Regions from separate parts of the Sporosarcina sp. GW1-11 genome, predicted to be linked through region 1. Evidence: riboswitches for the same ligand, from Rfam matches in the RefSeq annotation. Region 1 holds a riboswitch; the other holds the start of a gene.
The links. A riboswitch is a leader RNA that binds a small molecule or an ion and turns the genes downstream of it on or off. The one in region 1 is predicted to bind S-adenosylmethionine.

Region 1 (8,300 bases):
ACTCGATATCATCCAAATGATTAACTTTGCAGTCGATGAAGTGGAGAAAAACTTTAAAGGACTTGTGATCGGGAATCAGGGGAAAAACTTCTGTGTCGGTGCGAACCTTGGGTTAATCTTGATGGAAGCGCAAGACGATAATATTTTTGAACTCGATTTCGTTATTCGTTCATTCCAAAATGCGATGATGAAGATTAAATATAGCAGCAAACCAGTCGTTGCGGCACCATTCCAAATGACACTTGGCGGCGGAGCAGAAGTTTGTTTGCCAGCTGCACATATTCAAGCATCGATGGAAACGTATATGGGCTTAGTTGAAGTAGGGGTTGGATTAATTCCTGGTGGGGGCGGTAACGTCAATTTATATCAGAAGCATCTAAAAGGTTTGCCGAACGGTGTGCCAACGGACTACCAACATATTGCGAATAAAGTATTCGAATCAATTGCGATGGCGAAAGTCTCGACATCGGCTGATGAAGCGAAAGAAAATAATTTCTTAGACTTTGCGGACGGCGTGAGTGTTAATTCCGATCATCAGATTTACGATGCAAAACGAGCGGCTCTTGCTTTATATGAGGCTGGCTACGTGGCACCAAAGAGAGCGAAAGTTCCAGTGACAGGCGATTCAGGTTATGCGACATTATTGTTGGCTGCGGAAGGTATGCATATTTCCGGCTTCATTAGCGATCATGATCTGAAAATCGCGAAGAAGCTAGCGTACGTGATTGCTGGAGGTAAGGTTCCGTATGGTACACGTGTCGACGAGCAGTACTTACTGGATCTAGAACGCGAAGCATTTTTGAGCCTAGTGGCAGAGCCGAAATCACTCCAGCGTATGCAGCATATGCTTGTGAAGGGCAAACCGTTACGTAACTGATGATGGATAGATAAAGGAGGAAACAGCATGCGCGAAGCAGTAATTGTAGCCGGTGCTCGAACACCGATTGGAAAAGCAAGAAAAGGTTCTTTGGCAACTGTCCGTCCAGATGATCTCGGGGCGTTGACGATAAAGGAAACATTGAAGCGTGCAGGGAATTATGATGGTCCGATTGATGATGTAATCATTGGCTGTGCGATGCCTGAAGCAGAACAAGGCATGAACGTGGCGCGTAATATCGGAGCACTTGCGGGATTACCTGATACGACACCCGCAGTGACGATTAACCGTTTTTGTTCATCAGGCTTGCAGTCGATTGCATATGCGGCAGAACGCATTATGCTCGGACATTCAGAAGCGATTTTAGCTGGCGGCGTCGAGTCGATGAGTATGGTCCCGATGATGGGTAATACGATTCGGCCAAACTTCAAACTAGCGGAAGAAGCACCTGAATACTATATGGGAATGGGGCATACAGCGGAGCAAGTGGCGCAAAAATATGGTATTTCCCGTGAAGATCAAGATGCATTCGCGGTGGAATCACATAAACGTGCAGAAGCAGCCATTAAAGAAGGTAAGTTTGTCGACGAAATCGTACCGGTTGAAGTGACTAAACGTTTTGTTGATGAACGAGGAAAGTATCAGGAAAAGAATGTGTTATTCGCAATGGATGAAGGTGTTCGTCCTGGCACGACGATGGAAGTGCTTGGAAAATTACGTCCAGCATTCGCAGCGAAAGGTTCCGTCACAGCGGGTAACGCTTCACAAACATCTGACGGAGCAGGGATGGTCTTAGTAATGGATTCAGAAGTTGCTAAACAGCACGGATTGAAACCATTGGCGAAATTCCGTTCATTCGCAGTAGGCGGTGTCCCACCGGAAATTATGGGAATTGGACCAGTTGAAGCAGTGCCTAAAGCATTGAAACTAGCGGGATTGTCGATCGAGGACATTGATCTATGGGAGCTCAATGAAGCATTCGCGTCGCAATCACTCGCAGTTATTCGTGAACTTGGTCTGGATATGAGAAAAGTGAACGTCAACGGGGGAGCAATCGCAATGGGTCACCCACTAGGGGCAACTGGAACGGTATTAACATTGAAGTTAATTCACGAATTGAAACGCCAAGGTAAAAAGTTCGGTGTCGTGACGATGTGTATCGGTGGCGGAATGGGAGCAGCAGGAGTATTTGAAGTCTTGTAAATAAATACGTTTCGAACAAGGTGAAGTTATACGACAAAAGCAATGGAGGGAAACACTATGACAGAATTCGTAAAAGGTGGAGCATTTTTAACTGAGGAAATGGACGCATCACGCGTATTCACACCAGAGGATTTCACAGATGAACAGAAAATGATTGCCAAAACAACCGAGGAATACGTCAAAAATGATGTTTTGCCGTTAGTGGATAAGCTAGAAAATCATGAGTTCGAGCATTCTGTGAAATTATTGAAAAAAGCAGGAGATCTCGGTCTACTTGCAGCAGATATTCCTGAAGAGTATGAAGGGCTTGGACTGGATAAAGTATCTTCTGCATTAATTGCTGAAAAACTATCCGTCGCCGGTGGATTCTCAATTACTCACGGTGCCCACGTAGGAATCGGTACATTGCCAATCGTGTTATTTGGCACTGACGACCAGAAGAAAAAATACTTACCAAACTCTGCAAGTGGTAATAAGATTTCCGCTTACGCTTTGACAGAGCCAAGCTCAGGATCAGATGCATTAGGCGCGAAAACGACTGCGAAACTAAACGCGGAAGGTACGCACTATGTACTAAACGGCGAAAAGCAGTGGATCACCAACTCGGCATTTGCTGACGTTTTCGTAGTCTATGCAAAAGTCGATGGCGACAAATTTACTGCATTTATCGTAGAGAGAGAGTATCCAGGCGTTTCTGTAGGACCAGAGGAGAAGAAAATGGGTATCAAATCATCTTCTACGCGGACATTAATCTTGGAAGATGCAGAAGTACCTGTTGAAAACGTATTAGGTGAAATTGGCCGTGGACATATTATTGCCTTCAACATTTTAAACATCGGTCGTTATAAGCTTGGAGTAGGTACAGTCGGCGGATCTAAGCGTGCGCTTGAACTGGCTATCAAGTATGCCAATCAACGGAAGCAGTTCGACACACCTATTTCGTCATTCAACCTGACAAAAGAAAAGTTCGGTACAATGGCTTCTATGTTGTATGCAACTGAAAGTTTGATCTACCGTACAGTTGGTTACTTTGAAGAGCGTAACGCCGCAATGAGCCCTGAGGAGCAAAAAGACGGTGCAAAAGTGGCAGCGTCGATTGCTGAATATGCAATTGAATGTTCTATTAATAAAGTAGTAGGTTCTGAAGTATTGGATTATATTTCTGATGAAGCAGTTCAAATCCATGGTGGTTACGGCTTCATGGCAGAGTACGAGGTAGAGCGTATCTACCGCGATTCGCGTATCAACCGTATTTTCGAAGGTACGAATGAAATCAACCGTATGATCGTTCCTGGTACATTCCTCAAGAAAGCAATGAAAGGCGAATTGCCATTGCTTCAACAAGCGCAAGGGTTGCAGGAAGAACTGTTGATGATGATGCCGGAAGAAGTGGGCGATGAAGCATTGGCGCAGGAGAAAGTGCTTGTGAAAAATGCGAAGAAAATCGGTATCTTGGCTGCTGGACTTGCAGCACAGCGCTACGGCACGAAACTAGATCAGGAGCAGGAAATCCTCGTTAACATTGCAGACATCGCAAGCGACATCTTTGGTATGGAGTCTGCAGTGCTTCGTACGGAAAAGGCGATTAACAAGAATGGCGAAGAAAAAGAGAATCAGAAGCTTCTTTATACACAAATCTTCTGTCAGGAAGCGTTCGGACGCATCGAATCCGCAGCAAAAGAGACATTGCTTGCAGCAGTAGACGGTGACAACCAGCGCATGATGATCTCCGCATTGCGTAAGCTAACTCGTAATAATCCATACAACGTAATTGCGAAGAAGCGCGAAGCATCCGTTAAGCTAATTGAAGCTGAAAAGTATATTGTTTGATAAATAACGATTGCAGAAACGCCCCAGTTTGTTTGGGGTGTTTTTGTGATTGAATACGTACATTTCTAGGGCGAATGATGTCCCGCGCTCATAGCCTAGGACGTGCCGCTCATAGCCCCCAGTCCCGCGCTCATAGACATAGATGTGCCGCTCATAGCCCCCGGTCCCGCGCTCATAGACTAGGCTGTGCCGCTCATAGCCCCCGGTCCCGCGCTCATAGACTAGGTTGTGCCGCTCATAGCCCCCGGTCCCGCGCTCATAGAATTAGCTTCCACATCAAGTTGTTTGCTATACTGAAAAAAAGGGGGAATGACGATTATGATCATTACATACTACGGCTACCCGAAATGTAGTACATGCCGCAAAGCAAAGAAGTGGCTAGAGAACGAGGAGCTTTCATTCGAAGAAGTAAACATCGCCGAACAACCGCCGAGCGAAGAAGAGTTGCGTATGATGATTAAAAACTCCGGACTCGAACTGAAAAAATTCTTCAACACGAGCGGCATGAAATATCGCGAACTTCAGCTAAAGGACAAACTACCTGAAATGACTGATGACGAAAAGATCACATTGCTCGCATCTGACGGAATGCTTATCAAACGTCCAATCGTATCAGACGGACAACGTGTCACAGTTGGCTTTAATGAAGAAACATTCGCACAAACTTGGCAGGCGTGAACATAGATTCTTGTCTTTCAATTAGAACTATGGCAAACTGAATTAAGATAAACTATTATATTTTTGGAGGTAACGACATGAGCACACCAAAAGAATTGCGTTATTCAGAAGAACACGAATGGGTAAAAGAAGAAGACGGTAAGTATCGTATCGGGATCACACATTTCGCACAGTCTGAGCTAGGGGATATCGTATTCGTTGAACTGCCACAAGTGGGCGACCAATTGAAATCAGATGAGCCTTTCGGTAGCGTTGAATCAGTGAAAACTGTTTCTGAATTGTACGCTCCATTAACTGGTAAAGTTGTTGAAGTGAACGAAGAGCTAGAAGATAGCCCAGAATTAGTAAACGAATCTCCATACGAAAAAGCTTGGATGATCGTCGTGGAAATCGAAAACAAAGCTGAATTGGATGAATTGATGACTGCGGAGCAATACGAAGAAATGACAGCTGGCGAATAAGAAAACAGGAAGAGCGCTGGGATGTTCCAGCGCTTTTTTTACACTCTAGGAGGACACTGGATGGATCCGAAAGTACTCATTGTGGAAGGTGGTTCCGACCGCAAACGACTATTACCCATTCTTGCGGAGCCGGTAGAAATCATCTGTACAAATGGCACAATCAGCCCTTACCATATCGAAGAGTTACTAGAACCATATGAGAACCAAGACCTTTTCGTTTTTATGGATGCCGATGCTTCGGGCGATTCCATTCGCAAGCTGTTTAAGCAGCTCTATCCTGAAGCAAAGCACTTATATACGGATCGCTTATACCGTCAAGTCGAAAAAACACCGAATAAAGTTTTGGCAGGTGTGCTAATTGCCGCCAATTTCAAAGTACATCCTAAGTATCTGGCAGGTGGAATTAATGAATAACTGGACAAATGAAATGTGGAAACGCGAACAAGCGGCAGAACCACTTGCCGCTTTTTATCTATATACTCCAATGTGCGGTACATGCAACGTCGCAACAAAAATGCTAACAGTCATCGAGGCTATGCGTCCTGACTTACCCGTTGGAAAAGCAGACTTGAATTACGTCCAAGAAGTAGCAATTGATCATGAAATAGAAAGTGTCCCATGTTTGCTCATTCACCGCAAAGGGAAACCAATGGAAAAAATTTACGCTTTCCAATCCGTACCCTATCTACTAGAGAAGCTCAGTTGACAATAGATTCCGAAGTATGGTATAAGTAGTACATTCAACTGAATATCGAAACTCTTATAACGAGCGGTGGAGGGAAGTGCCCTACGAAGCCCGGCAACCGTCACATACGTGAAATGGTGCCAATTCACTCAAAGCAACAAGCTTTGACAGATGAGAGAAATGTAAACGTACATATATTTCGATACGTTTGACCTTTCTGCTCGACTGCGGAAGGGTCTTTTTTATGACCAAAACGAAATGGATTTGAAAAGGCGGTGCAGAAAATGATTCAACTAACAAACGTTCATAAGAAATTCCAATTGAACGGTTCAGAAATTGTCGCAGTAGATGATGTGACAGTAGCCATCAAAGAAGGAGAAATTTTCGGCATCATCGGGTACAGTGGTGCAGGAAAAAGCACGCTCATTCGATTATTAAACGGTCTTGAGCAACCAACATCCGGTAGCATTATGATTCATGGGCAAGAAATGACGACGCTATCGGGATCCGGTCTGCGTAATGCACGCCAGAAGATCAGTATGATTTTCCAACACTTTAATTTACTATGGTCACGCACAGTGGAAGAAAATATTGCATTCCCGCTAGAAATTGCAGGCGTGAAAAAGTCCGAACGTAAACGTAAAGTGAAGGAACTAATTGATCTAGTCGGCTTAACTGGTCGTGAGAAATCCTATCCAGCGCAGTTATCAGGTGGCCAGAAACAACGTGTCGGCATTGCCCGCGCGCTTGCGAATGACCCAGAAGTATTACTTTGTGATGAAGCGACTTCTGCACTTGATCCCGAGACAACAAATGCAATTCTCGATTTATTGACGGATATTAATGAACGTCTTGGCTTAACGATTGTGCTTATTACGCATGAAATGCATGTCATTCGAAAGATTTGCCATCGTGTGGCAGTCATGGAGGCGGGGAAAGTCGTGGAAATGGGCAACGTACTCGATGTCTTCCAATCTCCACAAGCTGACATTACGAAGCGTTTCATTTCACAGGTGACGGATACAGCTGACACCGACGCGGCGATAGCGCATTTACGGGATGAAGCACCGCAAGGAAAGTTGGTTAAGTTGGCGTTCATCGGCGAACGTACAGAGCAGCCCGTGCTTGCAGAATTAATCCGTAAATTCCCAATCGATGTCAATATCGTGCAAGGGAATATCTCGACTACGCGCGACGGCGCATACGGCACACTGGTTTTGCAACTGGTAGGGGATGTGGCGGTTATTGAAGAAGCCGTTGCTTTCCTTCATTCCAATGAAGTAAAGACGGAGGTGCTGATGAATGATTGAGCAGTGGTTCCCGAACGTGAACTGGGAAAAGATGTGGACAGCTACAGGTGAAACGCTTTATATGTCAGCCTATTCAACGTTCTTCACATTCGTCTTTGGTATTGCACTTGGTTTATTGTTGTTTTTAACAAGTCCCGGTCAGTTATGGGCGAATAAAATAACTCATGTCTTTACGGGTGCGTTTGTGAATATCTTCCGTTCTATTCCATTTATTATTTTGATTATTTTATTGATACCGTTGACGAATATTATGTTCGGCAGTATGCGTGGACCCAATGCTGCGTTGCCTGCGCTAATCATTGGTGCGGCTCCGTTTTATGGGCGTATGGTGCTGATTGCGTTACAAGAAATTGACAAAGGTGTCATTGAAGCAGCACGTTCGATGGGTGCGCGTACGTCCACAATTATTTTCAAAGTATTGCTACCCGAATCGATGCCGGCATTGGTGTCTGGTATTACAGTGACGTCGATTGCATTGGTGGGCTATACGGCTATGGCTGGAGTTATCGGTGCGGGGGGACTTGGGACGCTCGCGTATCTTGAAGGTTTCCAGCGCAGTCGAGAAGATGTTACGTTGATGGCGACGATCTTAGTGTTGATCATCGTATTTATCATTCAGTTTATTGGTGATTTACTAGTTAAACGTTTGGACAAGCGATAAAAGGATTTTCAGGGAAACCTGTTAACCATAAAATATTCCATTATGGAAAGGGAGAAATGTGACATGAAGAAGTTTTTATTCGGTTTATTCGCAACAGTTCTTGTGCTTGCACTTGCAGCATGCGGATCGAAAGACGATAGCAACAAGGACAATGGGGCGGCAGATGGTGATGCAGGAAAAGACGAGAAAACGACATTGACAATCGGTGCATCTAACACACCACACGCAGTGATTTTGGAACAAGCAAAGCCGTTATTAGCTGAAAAAGGCTTTGATTTGAAGATTGAAGACTACACGGACTATGTATTACCAAACAAAGATTTGGATGCAGGTACACTAGATGCAAACTACTTCCAACATATACCTTACTTAGAGAGTCAAATTGCAGATTTCGGTTATGATTTTGTCAATGCAGGAGCAATCCATATCGAGCCAATCGGTGTTTACTCTAAGAAATATGATTCATTGGAAGAACTTCCTGAAGGCGCAACAATTTTAATCAGTAACTCTGTGGCGGATCACGGCCGTGTACTTGCTATGCTTGAAGCGAAAGGCTTGATTAAGCTTGCTGATGGCGTGGAAAAGGTGAAAGCAG
Region 2 (8,300 bases), on a different contig from region 1:
AATATCGACTAGATTTTTCCCAATATCATGAACATCGCCTTTGACGGTGGCAAGAATGATTTTACCTTTTCCGCTGTCGTCTTCTTTCTTATCCATGAATTGCTCTAGGTAGGAAACGGATGCTTTCATAACTTCGGCACTTTGTAGTACTTCCGCTACGATTAGCTGGTTGTCGTTGAATAAACGACCAACTTCCCCCATCCCTTCCATCAACGGCCCATTAATGATGTCAAGCGGCGTATCATATGTTTTCATCGCAGCTTCTAAGTCTTGGATTAGACCTTCCTTCGTGCCTTCTACTACATAATAGGCAAGACGCTCAGGCACTGTTTTCGGAATATCATCTTCCGTTTTTTCTTTTTTCTTATCACGATAAAAGTCTGCAAAGTCTGCCAATGTTTCATCAGTTGTTGTAAATAATAAATCATTAGCTAGTTTAATTTCTGCTTCCGGAATAGAAGCAAAGCGTTCTAATTTCTCTGTATTAACAATCGCGTAATCTAAACCAGCTTGCGTACAGTGGTATAAATACACAGCGTTTAACACTTCACGACCTACTGGAGGCAAGCCAAATGAAACGTTACTGACACCAAGTGTTGTCAAGGTGCGAGGTAGTTTTTCCTTTATCAAACGGATTCCTTCAATCGTCTCTACAGCAGAACCGATATACTGTTCGTCACCTGTGCCGACAGGGAAGACTAAAGGATCAAAAATAATGTCTTCTGGTGCGATTCCCCATTTGTTCACGAGTAAGTCATATGAACGTAAAGCAATTTCAAGTTTGCGTTCTCTAGTGACAGCCATCCCGATTTCATCGATTGTACCAACAACTACAGCCGCTCCATACTTTTTCACGAGTGGTAATACAGCGTCAAAACGTTCTTCTCCATCTTCTAAGTTGATCGAGTTAATGATTGCTTTCCCTTGAGAAAACTTCAATGCTTCTGCAATGACATTTTCATCAGTGGAGTCAATTACTAAAGGAACTTTAACCTTTTTAACAACTTCCTTCATGAATCGTGTCATGTCATACAGCTCATCACGGTCTGGGTTCGCTAAGCAAATATCCAGTACATGCGCGCCACGCCTTACTTGAGCTCGTGCGATTTCAGAGGCTTCTTCAAACTTTTCGTCAACGATTAACTGCTTAAACTTTCGTGAACCGATAACATTTGTCCGTTCACCGATCAGTAGTGGTCGTAATGTATCATCGTAAAGTAAAGGTTCGATACCAGATATGGCATGCCCGTGTGGTTCTTCTGGCATTTGACGAGGGGCTTTATCTTTTACAGCTTCCCGTATTGCACGGATATGATCAGGAGTCGTACCACAACAGCCGCCAACCATATTTAACCAACCTTTATCAGCAAAGCCTTCAAGCTTCTTAGATAGAGATTCAGGAGATTCGTGGTAATGACCTTCCTCGTCGGGAAGTCCAGCGTTCGGATAACACGTAACATAGCTAGTTGCCAAATCTGAAAGTGAACGTAGGTGGTCTGTCATGAATTCAGGACCAGTCGCACAGTTTAAACCGACAGAAAGGGGGTTAACGTGTTCAATGGAAATATAAAATGCTTCAATACTTTGACCAGCAAGCGTTGTACCCATCGGTTCAATCGTACCTGAAATCATAATAGGTACTTCGCGTCCGAGTTCTTCAAATGCTTTTTTAATTCCGATTGTGCCTGCTTTAACATTCAGCATATCTTGACTTGTTTCCATTAAGATTAAGTCGCTTCCTGCGGCTACTAGTGCTTTTGCTTGTACGTAGAAGTCATTGGATAATTCGTCGAATGTAATACCGCCTGTAACGGAAAGCGTCTTAGTTGTCGGCCCAATCGCACCAGCTACAAAACGAGGCCATTCAGGAGTCGAATACTTTTCAGCACTTTTTTTTGCAATTTCAACGGATTTCGTGTTGATCTCATCTGCACGATGGCCGAGGGAGAATTCATTTAACACAAGGGGAGTACCACCGAAAGTATTCGTACAAATAATATCGGCCCCTGCTTCCAAGTATTCATCATGAATTCTTTCCAAAATGTCAGGACGTAAAACACTTAAGTATTCGTTACAGCCATCATATTCTTCGCCGCCGAAATCTTTAGTAGAGAGATCTTCTGCCTGCAGCATCGTCCCCATCGCACCATCAATGATAAGGATTCGTTTCTCTAGTTGCTCTTCAATAGGATGTTTCTGCATGTTTTAATTCCCTCTCCTTCTGTTCATCTAAGTGCTTAATATACTCATATAATTCAAGTGTCATGTCGTAACGAAGGAATGGAGTGATCAAATAGATTCCATTAAAGTATTTCGCAGCTGTATCGATAAGCTCTTTTGCAATATCAATACCTGTTGCGGTGGATTGCCCTCGATCATCTCCACATTCGCGCATTCTTTCCAGCACATCCTCGGATAGTTTAATCCCTGGAACTTCGTGATGTAAGAACTCGGCATTACGAATATTCGTCAACGGCATGATCCCGATGAAAATCGGAGTATCTAAATGCTTCGTAGCTTCGTACACGTCAATGATCTTTTCTTTTGTATAAACAGGCTGGGTAATGAAATAATCCGCACCTGCTTCAATTTTCTTCTCAAGCCGCTGCACTGCACGATCAATTACGCGTACATTTGGATTGAAAGCTGCAGAAACAGAGAAGTTTGTTTTTTTACGCAATGGTTTACCAGAGAATGAAATTCCTTCATTCAACTGCTTAATCAGTTGCAATAGTTCCATACTCGAGACGTCATAGACACTTGTCGCACCAGGGAAGTCGCCTACTTTTGTCGGGTCACCCGTTACTGCGAGAATGTCATGTATGCCTAGTGCATCAAGTCCCATCAAATGTGACTGTAAACCGATTAAGTTATGGTCACGACACGTCAAGTGAACAAGGGGACGGATATTGTGTTGCATCTTAATGATAGAACCCATCGCCATATTACTGATTCGTGGTGATGCTAATGAGTTATCCGCCATAGTGATAGCATCTACACCTGCATCATATAAGAGGTTTGCACCTTTAATGTAATCTTCAGTTTCTAAATGACGTGGCGTATCCAGTTCAACGATGACAGTACGTTCTGTCTTCGCTTTTTCGTGAAGTGGCTGATGTTTAACAGGACCTGCTTCTTGAATAATAATTGGTTTTGCAGGTGCTACAACTTTCTCGGTAACAGGAGCTAACCCTTCCAAGCGTGTTTTAGCTGCTTTTATATGTTTAGGTGTTGTTCCGCAACATCCACCGATTAATCGAACGCCTTGATCACGTAGCAATACAGCAGCGCGACCGAAATACTCAGCTTCTGATTCATAGACGATACGACCATCTTCTACGTCTAGCAAGCTAGCGTTAGGGAAAGCTGATAAAAATGCCTTATCCGGCAATGTAACGTTTTCGAATGCTTGAATTGTATGGTAAGGCCCTAAGCGGCAATTCACTCCGACAATGTCAGCGCCTAGTGATTCTAACTGATGTAGTGCATCGTTTAATGAAAGGCCATTTTGCAGCACACCAGGGTCATGCATTGAAACTTGCGCAATTAACGGAACATCTGTGATTTGGCGCAAAGTGGTGACGACGGATGAAAGTTCTTCAAAATCATAATAGGTTTCTAACAATAAGCCATCCGGATCACCAGTCAGTAATGCGTTCGCTTGTTCAAGCACAACTTTCTGGATTTCATCTAATGAGGCATCGCTTTTTCTAATCCCACGCAAACCACCAATCGTCCCAAGCACAAACTGACCTCCTGGTGCTGCTGCGCGTTTGGCAATTTGAATCGCCGCTTTGTTAAATTCTGTAACTCGACTTTCCAATCCGTAACGAGCTAACTTCACCGCATTGGCACTGTATGTGTTCGTTTGGATTATATCTGCCCCTGCAGTAATGTAATCTTGGTGGATTTTCTCTATTATTTCAGGTTTCTCTACGTTTAATTCCTCATAACAATAATCTATACCGTATGAATACAATATCGTTCCCATTGCCCCATCCGCTGTTAAGACATTTGTTTGAAGTTTCTTTAGCAATGACATAGTCAAGTCTCCCCTTTTACTTTAATAATCTATCTACATGTGTCAGAACGTCTAGACATTTCACCTTTTTACTAATCAAAAAAAGCCTTCAAGTAAAAAGAAGGCTTTGTAATCACAATGACTAGATCCCTCTCATCTGTCAGTTTGCCGCTAGGACAAACCGCTGGAAGTAGCACCTTGCCTATAATGGCTGGTTGCTGAAGCGTCGACGGGCCAGTCCCTCAGCTTCTCTTGATAAGATATGATTCTTATTAAATTATTTCGATTATTCTAAGCATAGCATAGCGAGTTTGTTAGTTATCGTCAAGTGAATGTTTAGTGAAGTTGATAAAGGGAGCTCGTCGCATAGAGAAAACTGGAGGAATATGATAAAATTAAAGGACTAACTTGAAAAGGTGAGGGATTATGCAATTTTTTAAATACTCTATTCCGATTGCCTTCTTAGTAGGTACGCTTGCTTGGATTATGCTAGGTAATAGTTATGAAGAAGTACCCTATGATTCACGTGTCTATATAACATTTGGTGCAGCCGTATTTAGTGGTTTAATTGCTTTTGTGTTATTCCGGAAAGAAAAAGAAGAGAAAATTGATAAAAAGAAGTAAGCTGACAAAAAGTATATCGACAGCCTAAGCTGTAGCTAAACTCACGAAAAGGAGTTTGGCTACAGCTTTTTTCTTTTGTTAACTAGATTCTTAAAGTTGTTGACACAATATGTGTAAACCATTATCATTTTTATAGTAACTAAAATATGAAGAGGTGGAATGATGGCAACAGTAACAGAAGGGCGTTCCCAAAGTAAGTTCAGTGCATTAACTATTGTATATAGTGGAATGTTCGCAGCGCTAATGATGATTGGAGCGAATATTACTTCATTCGTTCCATTTTTGGTGGTCGGGGGAGTACCGATTACATTACAAACATTCTTTGCCATATTGTCAGGATTGTTATTAGGTAGTCGACTAGGTGCATTATCTATGACCGTCTATATGTTGATTGGTCTTGCAGGGGCACCTGTATTCGCTAAATTTTCAGGCGGCTTTGGACAAATACTGAGCCCGACATTTGGCTTCATTCTTACCTTTATCTTAATCGCCTACATAGCAGGTAAAATAGTCGAGCGGAAACGAACATTATCCGCATTCATTATTGCATCTCTTGTAGCAACTTCAGTTAACTACTTACTTGGTACGAACTGGATGTATTTTGCCTATAAAATGTGGGCTGCTGCACCAGATGCATTTACGTATAAAGTTGCTTGGCTTTGGATGGTTCCGCCACTGCCAAAAGATATTGTATTAGCGGTACTCGCAGGAATCTTTGCTTTTAGAATTTCAAAACACTTGAAGGTGAGGCGTACATTTTGACAAATTATCAGCTGTTGGCAGACAAAGTATTGCAAGGACATATTCTTACAGACGCAGAAGCGCTCTCTATATTGAACAGTCCAGACGAAGATTTATTGTTGCTACTTCACGCGACCTATTCGATTCGTTCTCATTACTATGGAAATAAAGTAAAACTAAATATGATTATCAATACAAAATCAGGACTATGCCCGGAGAATTGTGGGTACTGTGCACAATCTATCGTTTCAAAAGCGCCTGTTGAAAAGTATGCGATGATGAAAGCGGAAGAAATCTTAGAAGGTGCAGAACGCGCAGCCGCTAATAAAGCTGGTACGTATTGTATCGTAGCTAGTGGACGTGGACCTCGCGACAGTGAACTTGAAATCGTAATTGATTCCGTTAAGCAGATCAAAGAAAAGCATCAAGGGATGACTGTCTGTGCATGCCTCGGTATCTTGAAGCCCGAGCAAGCCGTTCGATTGAAGGAAGCGGGCGTGGATCGTTATAACCACAACTTGAATACTTCTGCAGCGCACCATGAAAGCATCACAACATCACATACGTATGATGATCGTGTAAATACAGTAGGACATGCAAAAGAAGCAGGGATTTCACCATGCTCAGGCGTGATCGTTGGTATGCGTGAAACAAAAGAAGACGTAATTTCCATGGCGCATAGTTTACGCGTTCTTGATGCAGACTCTATTCCAGTAAACTTCTTACATGCTGTAGATGGTACGCCGTTAGAAGGTACATCTGAGTTAGATCCGCGCTATTGCTTAAAAGTGCTTTGCTTATTCCGTTATATCAATCCAACAAAAGAAATCCGTATTTCAGGCGGACGCGAAGTTAACCTTCGCAGTCTACAGCCACTTGGCCTATACGCAGCAAACTCCATCTTCATCGGTGACTACTTGACAACAGCCGGTCAAGAAAATGATCAAGATCGAAAAATGCTAGAAGACATGGGCTTCGAAGTAGATTTAGAACCATTGAAAAAAGAACCAGTTACTATATAAAATACAAAAAACCACGTAAATCCATACGTGGTTTTTTAGTATGTTTAAAAAGATCGGGACTCTATGAATAATCGTCTATGAATAGAGACAGCCTATCGCTATAAATTTGAAATAAAAAGCATACGCCGCCAATCAAAAGAATTGCATCCAGCCTAATTTCTGCGATACAATCAAGTCAAAGATAGTCAAAGTCAACCAAGAAATGAGCAGAAACGAGGTGACGAGATGCGGAATATTTCTGACATTATAGAAGGGTATTTGAAGTCGATTATCGAAAAGGAAGATAGTGCTTCTATTGAGATCAAACGGAATGAAATTGCCGAGAGGTTTCAATGCGTTCCTTCGCAAATAAACTATGTAATTAAAACACGCTTCACGGTCGAAAGAGGCTATGCAGTCGAATCGAAACGTGGAGGTGGAGGCTACATTCGGATTTATCGTGTGCAGACGAACTCCCGTAAGGATCTGCTAGAACAAGCATTAGACATCTTAGAAGTAGAAGCGTCCTCCACTATGGCGGAAGATGTAATCTATCGTTTAATTCAAGAAGAAGTAATTTCAGAGCGAGAAGCCAAACTTATGCTAGCCGCGGTTGGTCGTGCGACACTGCGCTACATGTTACCGGAACGTGATGCATTGCGTTCACGTATACTTCGCGCCATGTTAGTTACGTTACTATACGAAGAAGTAGAATGAGGTGGATACAGATGCTTTGTGAAAACTGCAAAGAACGACCTGCAACTGTAGTCTTTAAACAAGAGACGATGAATGGTGTAACCGAAAGGCATTTGTGTGATAAATGTGCATTTTATTCTCAGACATTTTCATTCAGTCCAGATCAAGAACCGTTATCCATTCAACAATTTTTAGCGCACTGGTTAGGCGGCACGGAACTGTTATCGGGGCAAAAGCCGAACGAAGTAGTCGCAGGTCCGGAATGTCCAAATTGTGGTCTGACGTTTCATCGTTTTTTAGACGTCGGAAAATTTGGCTGTGCGACTTGCTATGACACGTTTCGTGAACAATTACCACGTGTGTTTGCTAAATTGCATAATGGTAACTCAAGTCACAGTGGGAAGATACCGGTTTCTCTAAACGAACGTTTTGCTTTGAAAAAGAAGCTGGAAGATATTCGAGTAAAGATGCGGGAAGCAGTAGACAATGAACGCTTTGAAGAAGCTGCGGTTTTACGTGATGAAGCCAATCAAGTCAAACAGCAATTGTCTGATGGAGGTGATGATCAAGATGTCATTTGAAAAATTCATCAAACGTGAACTGGCTGGCTGGATGGTCGCAAAAGGTGAACATTCAGACATCGTTCTATCCACGAGAATCCGTCTGGCGCGCAACTTACAAGATCGGCTATTCCCTATTTGCGCCTCTGAAGAAGAAGCTAAACGTGTCAATGAAGCCGTCGATCAAGCAGTAGCAACGATGGAAGAACACCAATTCGCGGGGATATCGATGGCGGACTTATCATCCCTTGAGCGACAAATTCTAGTGGAAAAACATCTAGTAAGTCCGCAGTTGATTGAACCTGATCGATATGGGTCTGTTCTATTATCTGAAGATGAGACAATTAGCATTATGGTGAACGAAGAGGATCATATTCGCATTCAATGTATTTATCCAGGCTTTCAAATCGATACTGCATACGAACAAGCGGATCATGTGGATAGTGAACTAGAACGTAATCTAGAGTATGCATTCGATGAGACATTTGGTTATTTAACTAGCTGCCCATCGAATACAGGAACGGGCATGCGGGCATCTGTCATGATGCATTTGCCAGCGCTAACCATCACTAAGCAGATTGAGCGTATCATTCCAGCAATCTCGCGGCTAGGTATGGTTGTCCGTGGAAGCTATGGTGAAGGTAGCGAAGCACTCGG

Region 2: linked by a shared signal. The riboswitch ahead of ORD22_RS03475 (bifunctional homocysteine S-methyltransferase/methylenetetrahydrofolate reductase) and the one ahead of ORD22_RS12555 (methionine ABC transporter ATP-binding protein) in region 1 are both predicted to bind S-adenosylmethionine.

The regions. Positions count from the first base shown of each region.
Region 1 is NZ_JAPMIW010000022.1:40,360-48,659, forward strand. Features, by position in the region: gene ORD22_RS12520 (3-hydroxyacyl-CoA dehydrogenase/enoyl-CoA hydratase family protein) at 1-877, shown strand, start outside; gene ORD22_RS12525 (acetyl-CoA C-acetyltransferase) at 905-2,080, shown strand; gene ORD22_RS12530 (acyl-CoA dehydrogenase family protein) at 2,138-3,910, shown strand; gene ORD22_RS12535 (arsenate reductase family protein) at 4,229-4,588, shown strand; gene gcvH (glycine cleavage system protein GcvH) at 4,666-5,049, shown strand; gene ORD22_RS12545 (toprim domain-containing protein) at 5,110-5,463, shown strand; gene ORD22_RS12550 (thioredoxin family protein) at 5,456-5,755, shown strand; SAM riboswitch class I at 5,807-5,912, shown strand; gene ORD22_RS12555 (methionine ABC transporter ATP-binding protein) at 6,019-7,044, shown strand; gene ORD22_RS12560 (methionine ABC transporter permease) at 7,037-7,705, shown strand; gene ORD22_RS12565 (MetQ/NlpA family ABC transporter substrate-binding protein) at 7,769-8,300, shown strand, end outside.
Region 2 is NZ_JAPMIW010000003.1:78,045-86,344, forward strand. Features, by position in the region: gene metH (methionine synthase) at 1-2,202, opposite strand, end outside; gene ORD22_RS03475 (bifunctional homocysteine S-methyltransferase/methylenetetrahydrofolate reductase) at 2,183-4,042, opposite strand; SAM riboswitch class I at 4,172-4,283, opposite strand; gene ORD22_RS03480 (hypothetical protein) at 4,448-4,645, shown strand; gene ORD22_RS03485 (biotin transporter BioY) at 4,808-5,407, shown strand; gene bioB (biotin synthase BioB) at 5,404-6,408, shown strand; gene ORD22_RS03495 (CtsR family transcriptional regulator) at 6,634-7,104, shown strand; gene ORD22_RS03500 (UvrB/UvrC motif-containing protein) at 7,101-7,664, shown strand; gene mcsB (protein-arginine kinase McsB) at 7,654-8,300, shown strand, end outside.